2 linked regions of the Anaerobacillus sp. CMMVII genome follow. The protein of the gene in region 1 interacts with the protein of each later gene in a pairwise test. Links are inferred from orthologs where the notes say so. Each region holds a gene or a part of one and is shown in the gene's direction. Other genes may lie near its edges.

The links. Proteins that work in one complex are often made in the same cells at the same time.
Region 2: the proteins of H1D32_RS14210 (region 1) and tpiA interact in binary tests that used the Escherichia coli proteins (3 or more experiments, as listed by UniProt). The link is inferred for Anaerobacillus sp. CMMVII from one-to-one orthologs.

What each region holds. Positions count from the first base shown.
Region 1 is NZ_JACEHK010000010.1:144,993-153,202, forward strand. Bases 2,082-4,959 are described here. They hold H1D32_RS14210 (M20/M25/M40 family metallo-hydrolase), read left to right. Parts: upstream 2,082-2,898; coding sequence 2,899-4,020; downstream 4,021-4,959. Other genes in these bases: mce (methylmalonyl-CoA epimerase), read left to right, coding at 2,296-2,730; H1D32_RS14215 (MarR family winged helix-turn-helix transcriptional regulator), read left to right, coding at 4,433-4,927. Outside these bases: H1D32_RS14195 (L,D-transpeptidase), read left to right, coding at 1,387-1,896; stressosome-associated protein Prli42, read right to left, coding at 1,948-2,040; H1D32_RS14220 (NAD(P)/FAD-dependent oxidoreductase), read left to right, coding at 5,123-6,586; H1D32_RS14225 (DNA polymerase IV), read left to right, coding at 6,950-8,210. UniProt on the Escherichia coli protein: Cleaves the N-terminal amino acid of tripeptides.
Region 2 is NZ_JACEHK010000017.1:291,433-294,241, forward strand. It holds tpiA (triose-phosphate isomerase), read left to right. Parts: upstream 1-930; coding sequence 931-1,689; downstream 1,690-2,809. Other genes in the region: H1D32_RS22875 (phosphoglycerate kinase), read left to right, coding at 1-611; gpmI (2,3-bisphosphoglycerate-independent phosphoglycerate mutase), read left to right, coding at 1,682-2,809. UniProt on the Escherichia coli protein: Involved in the gluconeogenesis. Catalyzes stereospecifically the conversion of dihydroxyacetone phosphate (DHAP) to D-glyceraldehyde-3-phosphate (G3P).

The sequences.
Region 1 (8,210 bases):
GCCCTTGATCCTGAAATGGTAAAAGAAGTATTAGATGTTATGAAGTCTTTAGCTAAAAGTGGGATGACAATGGCGATCGTTACGCATGAGATGGGTTTTGCTCGTGAAGTTGCCGATCGTGTATTCTTCTTAGAAGAAGGCAGGCTTTTAGAGGATACGCCACCAGAGGAATTTTTTGCTAATCCAAAAACAGATCGTGCAAAGGCGTTTTTAGATAAAATATTATAATTACTCTTAAGGGGATGACTTTGTCACCCCTGTTTTTTTGTTAGATAACGTTTATAGTACTTGATGTCTAGATTCAGGCGGCCAGCCTTTTCTTACCAATAAGGAAATTTCACTGTATAATAAGAGCAAACAATTTTGTCTAGAAAGGACACCACCATGTTTAAAATTGGATATCGAACCTTAAAAACAGCTACTGGGGCATCACTTTCAATTGCTCTCGCACAAGCATTTGGCTTGACCTTTTATGCGTCAGCTGGAATTATTACGATCCTGTGTATTCAGAAAACGAGGCGTCAATCCTTACAAATATCATGGCAACGTTTTTTAGCCTGTTGCATTGGTATGCTTTATGGGGCTATTTTATTTGAGGTTATTGGTTATAACCCCTAGCAGTGGCAATCTTATTAGTGTCCTTTATCCCAAGTGTTGTATATTTGAAGGCTCAAGAAGGTATTGCCACTAGCTCAGTCATTATCTTTCATTTATATACTCTTGGGGAAGTAACAATTCCGATTATCATCAATGAATTTGGCCTAATAATTATATGGAGTGGGTATAGCTCTGTTAATGAATGCTTATATGCCAAGTGTTGAAAAAAATTTAAAAAAGGTTCAAATGAGAATTGAAAATAATTTTAAAGAAATCTTTTTCAATTTGCGATTTACCTTAAAGAGGGTGAAAGCAATTGGGATGGGAAAGAAATTACCGAGACAGCACAAATATTAGATGAAGGCAAAGGCATCGCCTTACAAAATATTGAAAATCATTTACTTCGTTATGAAGATCAATACTACCATTATTTTAAGATGCGTGAAAAGCAATTTGAAATCATTGAACGAGTGATGCCGTTAATTTCATCTTTAGATCAAACTGTTGCCAAGGGGAAAAAAATTGCCGAATTTCTTGAAGAGTTAAGTAAGGAAGTGAATCCAAAAGTAAGCTCAATTGACTTTTTACAAAAACTAAACGAGCTTCAGAATGAGTTGAAAGAAATGGAACTTCCAAAAGACCGGCAGGAGTTTGAGATTCGTTCTGCCTTGTATTCTTTTATCAAAGAAATTGAACAATATTTAATAATTAAAAGGCAATTTCGTATTGAAAAAGCATAGCCTAAAGCTATTTAACGTAAAATAAGGAGAAAAACTAGGAGGTTTATCTATGGCTTCCAAACTTTTAGTCATACTCTTATTAGTGATTTCGCCGATTTGGCCACTTGGTCAAAATCCTTTGGTTGGAGATCCTTATCTTATTGTTAATAAAAGAACTAACGAAATGGCTTATATTGTTGGGGGAGAAGTGGAAAAAGTTTATCAAGTTTCAACAGGTAAAACGGACGAGTTAACCCCAGAAGGCGAATTTTCTGTTGTTGTTAAAGCGGTTAATCCTTATTACCGAAGGAAGAATATTGAAGGTGGTACGAAAGAAAATCCATTAGGTACCAGGTGGATTGGATTTAATGCAGAAGAAACGGATGGAAGAATTTATGGGATCCACGGTAATAATGATCCCAACTCCATTGGTCACTATATTACCGGTGGTTGTGTTCGAATGTTTAATGAAGAAATAGAAGAGCTTTTTCAAAAAATTCCCTATGGAACAAAAATTTTTATTACAAGTTCAGAAAAGGACTTTGTCAGCCTTGGGCAAGAACAAGGTGCCATTGAGTAACAAAAAAAGAGATACAATTGTTGTATCTCTTTGACTTTGTCCTAATTCGTGTTAGAAAAACATTGCTGCTCCTGTAAAGAGCGTTCCAATAAGCATTGTAGCAATCATAATATAAATGATAATTTTACGATATTTTCGGGGCATTATTATTACCTCCCAAATGAATTTTACAATCATATTTTACTGTGAAATTGAAAATAAAACAAGCCTATTATCTAAATAGATTTACCTAATTAGTATAGGAAGCAGGATTTTTATTAAATTCTAGAGAAGTGATAACAAAATCATTTAATGGGGGATGAAACTATGGGAGATGAAGTTATTGTTAATCAATGGTTAGAAGCAACAAAAGCATTAATTAAGATACATCCAGATTGGAAACAGAAAACATTGGAGGAAATACTCGAAACGGTTGTCGTTGAACAAGTAAAAGTTCCCAAAAAAATTGACCATATAGGTATCGCTGTGAATTCTATTGATGAGGCACTACCTTTTTATGTGGATCAATTGCAGCTAAAACTGCTTGGAATTGAAGAAGTTTCCACTCAAAAAGTTCGTGTTGCTTTTTTAAAAATTGGTGAAGCAAAGCTAGAACTGTTAGAACCCTTAAGTGAAGAAAGCCCCATTGCACAGTTTATTAATAAAAGAGGGGCTGGGATCCATCACGTTGCCTTAGCGGTAGATGATATTGAGGATCGGCTTAACGAATTGAAGCAAAATGGAGTGCGACTAATAAACGAGAAGCCTGTGCCAGGTGCTGCAAATGCGCAAGTTGCCTTCTTACATCCAAAGTCTGCTCTAGGTGTTTTGTATGAATTTTGTGAGAAAAAGTAAGTAACTCCAATATTTTACGAGAAAAGCATTCAATGATAAAATAAATACAAATAGAAGCAACAGTTTTGAGGATGAGGATTGAATGTAATTAATGTTTTGAGACATTATCGAAATGACCTAACCCTCGCCACTCAAAATGACAAAAAGCTTTACTTGGAGGTTCTACATATGATTAATAAAGAGCGTTTAGTTAATGAATTTTTAGAGTTAGTGCAAGTTGATTCAGAAACAAAATACGAACGAGAAATTGCTGATGTATTAAAAGCCAAGTTTTCTGAACTAGGTGTTGATGTCTTTGAAGACGACACAACCGCAAAATCCGGGCATGGAGCTGGGAATTTAATTTGTACGTTAAAAGAAACAGAAGTGGGAATTGATCCAATTTATTTTACTTCTCATATGGATACAGTTGTTCCCGGAAATGGTGTAACCCCAATCATTGAAGATGGTTATATTAAAACGGATGGTACAACAATTCTAGGAGCTGATGATAAAGCTGGCTTAGCAGCTATGCTCGAAGCAGTCAAAGTTTTAAAAGAAGAAAATATTCAACATGGCTTAATTCAATTCATAATCACAGTCGGTGAGGAATCGGGATTAAAGGGCGCAAAAGAACTAGATCCTTCATTAATTCACGCGAAATATGGCTATGCTTTAGATAGTGATGGAAAAGTAGGGAATATCATTATAGCCGCACCAACCCAAGCAAAGGTGCAAGCAACAGTTTTAGGTAAAACTGCTCACGCTGGCGTTGCTCCGGAGAAAGGGGTATCTGCAATTACGATAGCAGCCAAAGCAATTGCTAAAATGCCACTAGGCAGGATTGACTTTGAAACAACCGCGAATATCGGTCGATTTGAAGGTGGCACACAAACGAATATCGTTTGTGATCACGTGAGTATCTTAGCCGAAGCTCGTTCTTTAGTTCCTGAAAAAATGGAAGCTCAGGTTCAAAAAATGAAGAATGCTTTCGAGTCTGTTGCGTTAGAAATGGGTGGTAAAGCAGAAGTCGTAATTGACGTTATGTACCCTGGTTTTAAATATGGCGATGGAGACCATGTTGTAGAAGTAGCCAAGAGAGCGGTAACCTCAATCAATCGAGTAGCAAAACTCGAAACTAGTGGAGGAGGAAGTGATGCAAACGTCATTGCAGGCTTCGGTATCCCTACTGTTAATTTAGCTGTAGGCTACGAAGAAATTCATACAACAAATGAGAAGATGCCAATTGAAGAGCTAGAAAAAACTGCTGAACTAGTAGTAGCTATTGTTAAAGAGGTAGCTAAAAAATAACATCATATCACAGTTACTTAGGCTGACTTTAAGCTGGTTATTTTTCCCTTTTTTGAAAATGGGAAAACAACGGCTTTAGGTCAGCCTATTTATATAAGGCTGTTTTCCAAAAGAGTGTTGTTTTAAACAACAAGATATATCAAGGTCTCAGGGTCTTCTTTTCTAAAAGATTGTTGCTATTAGCTGTTAGTTCGTAACCATGCGAATGCTTGGTTCTTCACGTTTTGCGTGAAGCTTATTTATTCTCAAAAGACGACCTAAAAGCAACAAAGTTTACGAAAAGAGCCATTCTATAAAAATCAAAACTTATGAACTACTAAATAACACTTAAATTATACTATTCCAATTATCGTTTTTTATGGTAAAATATTGAATAAACAGCATTATATTAGAATAGAGAAAGAGGAATTCTATGGAAAATTTGACGAACCTACACACAATGCTTAATCATTTTAGGGGAGCTACTAAAGTAATTGAAATTGATTGGCAAAAAGCCGCAAAGTCAGTTGGACTGACTCAAGCTGAGCTACATACGCTATGGATGATTTATTTTGAAGGACGAGCTTCAATTACAACGATTGCAACTAATGGCTTATGGGACCGCTCGACAGTTATGCAAGTCGTAAAAAGACTTAAGGAGAAAGGTTTAGTTACCGTAGAAAAAGATGATCATGATTTACGAGTTTCATATGTAATTCTTACAGAAGAAGGAAAGAAACGACAATCGTCAACTGCCACTGCTGAATTTCAATTTTTAAACTATATAAACCAAATTCGCCAGGAAGATGAAGAGGGGTTTAATAAGTTAATGAGTATTATCATTGATTTTAATAGAAACTATCATGGTGAAGAATATGTTCAGTGGGTGGAAAAGACAACTAAGATTTATCAGGAGAAATTCTTGTAGCGTTCGTATATAATATAAAAAAGTATATAAATTATTATTGATAATATAGAGGTAAGAGAAAAACACGAACTATAATGCGTATGTCGTTATAATATATTCGTCTTTCTCTTGCTTTTTTTTATTTTGTTTTGTAAGATAGTAAAGGTTAAAAGTTTTCAGAAAAAGACTGATAGGTTTATAGCACAAGGGGGACATATGATGAAGAAATATGACGTAGTAGTTGTTGGGGCGGGTCCGGCCGGAATTTTTACTGTATATGAATTGTTAGAGCAGAAAGCCGATTTAAATGTACTTTTTATTGATAAAGGGCACTCTATTTACAATCGTCGATGTCCTATAAATGAAAAAAAAATAGATAAATGCCCGCCACCAAAAGGGAGAAAGGACTTTGCTGGATGTCTGCCAGCATGTTCGATCACCGCTGGCTTTGGTGGGGCAGGTGCTTATTCTGATGGAAAATTTAATATTACTACTGCTTTTGGTGGTTGGATGCAAGAATATTTAGCACCATCAGAAGTTCTTGAATTAATAAAATATGTTGATGCTATCAACTTAAAACATGGAGCACCAGAGGAAAGTACTGATCCTACAACATTAGCAGTTCGGGAAATTGAACGTAAGGCAATGGGGGCAGGGCTAAAACTTCTGCGTGCGATCGTTAGGCATTTAGGTACTGAGAAGAATCTAGAAATCTTAACTAGTATTTATGAATTTTTAAAGGACAAAGTAGAGATGCGCTTTAGAACTGAAGTCGAGGATATTATGACAGAAAAGGTGAATGATAGTTTTAAAGTGACAGGTATTGTGCTGAAAAATGGTGAAGAAATTGCAGCAGACCAAGTTGTCATCGTACCAGGGCGAGACGGTTCAGAATGGTTAGGTAACCTGTTGAAAAAGCGTGATTATAGAATGATTAACAATCAAGTAGATATTGGGGTGCGCGTCGAAACTTCAGATGTCATCATGGAAGAAATTAATCATCATTTATATGAAGCGAAATTTGTTTATAATACGTCAGTTGGAACTACTGTAAGAACATTTTGTTCAAACCCATCTGGTCATGTAGTTGTCGAAAATCATAGTGGAATCATGACAGCTAACGGTCATGCATATAAGGACCCTAAGCTAGGAAGTGAAAATACAAACTTTGCTTTACTTGTATCTCACACATTTACAGAACCTTTCGATGAACCAATTTCGTTTGCAAAGGAAGTATCTAAACGAGCGAATGATTTATCTGATGGTTCTGTTATCGTCCAGAAATATGGGGATATTCTAAAAGGCAGACGTTCAACAGAAAAAAGGATCCAAGAAGGCTTTTTAGAGCCAACATTAAAAGAAGCTGTCCCAGGAGACTTAGGTCTAGTTCTTCCATATAATACGATGAAAAGTTTGATTGAAATGATGGAAGCACTTGATCATGTTACTCCGGGAATTGCATCAGAGCATACTTTATTTTACGGAGTGGAAGCTAAGTTTTACTCAGCTAGACCGATTTTAACAAACGACTTCGAAACACAAATTTCAGGCCTTTATGCAGGAGGCGATGGTGGTGGAGTAACACGTGGTTTAGCGCAAGCAGGGGCCAATGGTGTCCATATTGCCCGAGCAATAATAAAAAAACGCGCTGAACAACTACAACCTCAGTTAAAAGTGTAAGTTTGCTTCTCTTACATACAGAATTAACACTAATCCCGCACATCTTGTGCGGGTCCTTTTTTATGTATAAACTAAAAGTAAACAATAATTGTGAGTAGATTCAATTCAATGAATTTCATCATTCATTTTTTTCGCTACTAATTTCTAAATGCAATTGCGTAGAACCCATTTGCAACTATATTTAGAATGATATAGTTCGATTAAGTTAATATGAAATTCACTCAATTGTAGAAAGATTTATTACTTATGAAACATCATTGAGTTTCCCCAAAAAACTCAAAACTCAAAACTCAAAACTCAAAACTATAAACTCAAAACTCAAAACTCAAAACTCAAAACTATAAACTAAAAAAGGTGTTTATGATGAAAAAGTTCTACCCAAAAGATGGACGTGTTATTTTTCATGTTGATATGAATAGTTTTTATGCGTCAGTGGAAATGGCTTTTGACCCCTCGCTAAAAGGGAAGCCTGTGGCTATAGCTGGAAATGCAAAAGAACGGCGTGGCATTATCGTAACAAGTAGTTACGAAGCCAGGGCGAAAGGGGTTAAGACAACAATGCCTATTTGGGAAGCCAAAAAGCATTGTCCAGAATTAATCGTAATGACACCAAACTTTGACCGATATCGAAAGGCATCATTGCAAATTTTTCAGTTATTAAAAGAATATACACCTTTAGTAGAACCGGTGTCTATTGATGAAGGCTATATGGACATTTCTGCATGTCATCACTTAGGATCACCATTATTCATAGCTCAAGCGATCCAACAACGACTATTAACGGAGTTGAATTTACCTAGTAGCATCGGAATTGCCCCTAATAAATTTTTGGCTAAGATGGCTAGTGATATGAAAAAACCTTTAGGAATAACGGTATTACGAAAACGGGAAGTGGAAAAGGTACTATGGCCTTTGAAGGTGGGGGAAATGCATGGTATCGGCAATAAGACGGCTGAAAAGTTAAACAAAATTGGAATTTTCACCATTGGTGACTTGGCAAAAAGTGATGTCAATAAGTTAAAACATAGTTTGGGGATCAATGGTGAAAAAATTCATGCTCGTGCAAATGGAATTGACAACCGCCTTGTAGATCCAGATGCTGTGTATGACTTTAAAAGTATCGGTAATTCAACAACACTTCCAAGGGATACCACAAATTTAGATAAAATAAAGCTAATTTTAACTAATTTAGCAGATTCAGTCGCAAGAAGAATGGCTAGAAAAGAGGTTTGCGCAGAAACGATCCAAATAACGATTCGCTATTTTGATCGAAAAACAGTGACTAGAAGCCAAACAGTTGTAAATCCTCTTGATAATCACGAAGATATTTATAAGGTAGCATTGTTACTTTTTACAAAACATTGGAATGGTGAACCGATCCGCCTTTTAGGAATTACGGCCCAGCAACTAGTAGAAAAAAAGCACGCTTTTAAACAATTAGATTTATTTAACTATGAAAAAGATGTAAAAAAATATGAACTGACAAAAATTGTTGATAAGCTTAGAGATCGCTTTGGTGAAGAAGCATTACTTAAAGGTTCTCAATTAAGAGTAACGAAAGAAGACCGGTTAACGGATAAAAGCAAGCGGGGGACGAGTCTAGAAAAAGATTTTTTCTTTGAGA
Region 2 (2,809 bases), on another replicon or contig:
TCATTGGTGGGGCAAAAGTAAAAGACAAAATCGGTGTGATTGAGAATTTACTAGAAAAAGTAGATAATCTCATCATCGGTGGTGGTCTAGCTTATACATTTGTAAAAGCCTTAGGTCATGACGTTGGGAATTCACTTCTTGAAGAAGATAAAATTGATTTAGCGAAATCATTTATTGATAAAGCAAAAGAAAAAGGCGTTAATTTGTATATGCCTGAAGACGTTATCGTTGCAGATAAGTTTTCAAATGAGGCAACAACACAAGTCGTTGATATCGACGCGATTCCAAGTGATTGGGAAGGACTTGATATTGGACCGAAAACAGTCGATACCTTCCGTAAAGTCATCCTAGAATCAAAGCTTGTGATTTGGAATGGACCAATGGGTGTATTTGAATTATCATCGTTTGAAAATGGTACAAAGTCAGTAGCCGTTGCTTTAGCTGACGCGCAAAATACGTACACTGTCATTGGTGGCGGAGATTCAGCTGCAGCAGTTGAAAAATTCGATTTAGCTGAAAATATGGACCACATCTCAACAGGCGGTGGCGCATCATTAGAGTTTATGGAAGGCAAACAACTTCCAGGCGTAGTAGCGTTGAACGATAAATAAAACAAGTTAAGAGTGTTGAGTTAAGAGTTATGAGTTTTCGTGAGCATCTGCTTCGTAGCCCAAGCCCACAACAACTCAAAACTCAACACTCAAAACTAAAAGAAGTTAAGAGTGTTGAGTTAAGAGTTATGAGTTATCGTGAGCATTGCTTCGTAGCCCAAACCTACAACAACTCAAAACTCAACACTCAAAACTAAAAGAAGTTAAGAGTGTTGAGTTAAGAGTTATGAGTTATCGTGAGCATTGCTTCGTAGCCCAAACCTACAACAACTCAAAACTCAACACTCAAAACTCAAAACTGAAAAAGGAAGTGAAGAACGTGCGTAAACCAATCATTGCAGGAAACTGGAAGATGAATAAGACTATTGGTGAAGCAAGAACTTTTGTGCAGGAAGTAAAGGGTCTAGTACCTGATAGCTCAAAAGTAGATTCTGTTGTTTGTGCACCGGCTTTATTTTTAGATTGTTTAGTTGATAACTCAGCTGGCTCAGACTTGAAAATTGGTGCTCAAAACATGCACTTTGAAGAAAGTGGCGCTTTTACAGGGGAAATTAGTCCTGTTGCACTTAAGGATTTAGATGTAACTTACGTGATTATTGGTCACTCAGAGCGTCGTGAAATGTTTGCTGAAACAGATGAGACAGTAAACAAGAAAACACATGCAGCCTTCAAGCATGGTCTAGTACCGATTGTTTGTTGTGGTGAGACGCTAGAAGAGCGTGAAGCTGGAAAAACAAATGATATTGTCCGCGGCCAAATGCAAAATGGTTTAGCAGGGCTTTCAGAAGACCAAGTGAAGAACCTAGTTGTTGCATATGAGCCAATCTGGGCAATCGGAACAGGGAAATCTTCTTCAGCAGCAGAAGCAAATGATACGTGCGGATATATCCGTACGGTTATAGCTGAAATGTTTTCACAAGAAGCGGCAGACGCTGTACGCATTCAATATGGCGGTAGCGTGAAGCCTGAAAATATTGCTGAGTACTTAGGTCATTCAGATATTGATGGTGCTTTAGTAGGTGGCGCAAGCCTTGACCATCAATCATTTTTACAGCTTTTGGAGGCAGTCAATGAGTAAGAAACCTGTAGCATTAATTATCCTGGACGGATTTGCTTTACGCGATGAAACGAAGGGGAATGCAGTTGCCCACGCGAAAAAGCCAAACTTTGACCGTTACTGGAACGAATATCCCCATGCTCAGTTAATGGCATCTGGTGAAGCAGTAGGTTTACCTGAAGGGCAAATGGGAAATTCTGAAGTAGGACATTTAAATATTGGTGCAGGTCGTGTCGTTTATCAAAGCTTAACTCGCGTAAATAAATCGATCCGCGAAGGTGAGTTTTTTGAAAATGAAACCTTCTTAAATGCCATCAATCACGTAAATGAAAACAACACTAGCCTTCATGTTTACGGGCTATTGTCCGATGGTGGTATACATAGCCACATTCAACATTTATTTGCTTTACTTGAGCTTGCGAATCGCAAAAATGTAGAGCGTGTGTATGTTCACGGCTTTTTAGATGGAAGAGATGTTGGACCGACAAGCGCTGAGGAATATCTTGTTGCGCTTGAGGAAAAAATGAAACAGTTAGGCACAGGAAAAATAGCTTCAATTTCAGGCCGTTACTATGCGATGGATCGCGACCAACGCTGGGAACGAGTTGAAAAAACATACAAAGCAATGGTGTATGGAGAAGGCTTAAAATATAAGAATAGTGTGGATGCACTACAAGATTCTTATAAAAGTGGGATCCATGATGAGTTCGTCTTACCTTCTGTAATGACTAATGAAGATGGTTCACCTGTTGGAACGATTGAGGATAATGATGCAATCATTTTCTTCAACTTCCGTCCTGACCGTGCCATTCAATTATCTCAAGTTTTTACAAATAACGACTTCCGTGGTTTTGATCGTGGTGATAAACACCCGACAAATCTCCACTATGTATGTTTAACTCATTTTAGTGAGTCAGTCGATGGTTTTGTGGCATTCAAACCGACAAACCTTGATAATACGCTAGGAGAAGTGCTAAGCCAACAAGGCTATAAGCAATTACGTATCGCTGAAACAGAAAAATATCCACACGTGACATTTTTCTTTAGTGGCGGTCGTGAAGATAAGTTTCCTGGTGAAGAGCGTGTCCTAATCGACTCGCCAAAGGTAGCAACCTACGACTTAAAACCTGAAATGAGTGCA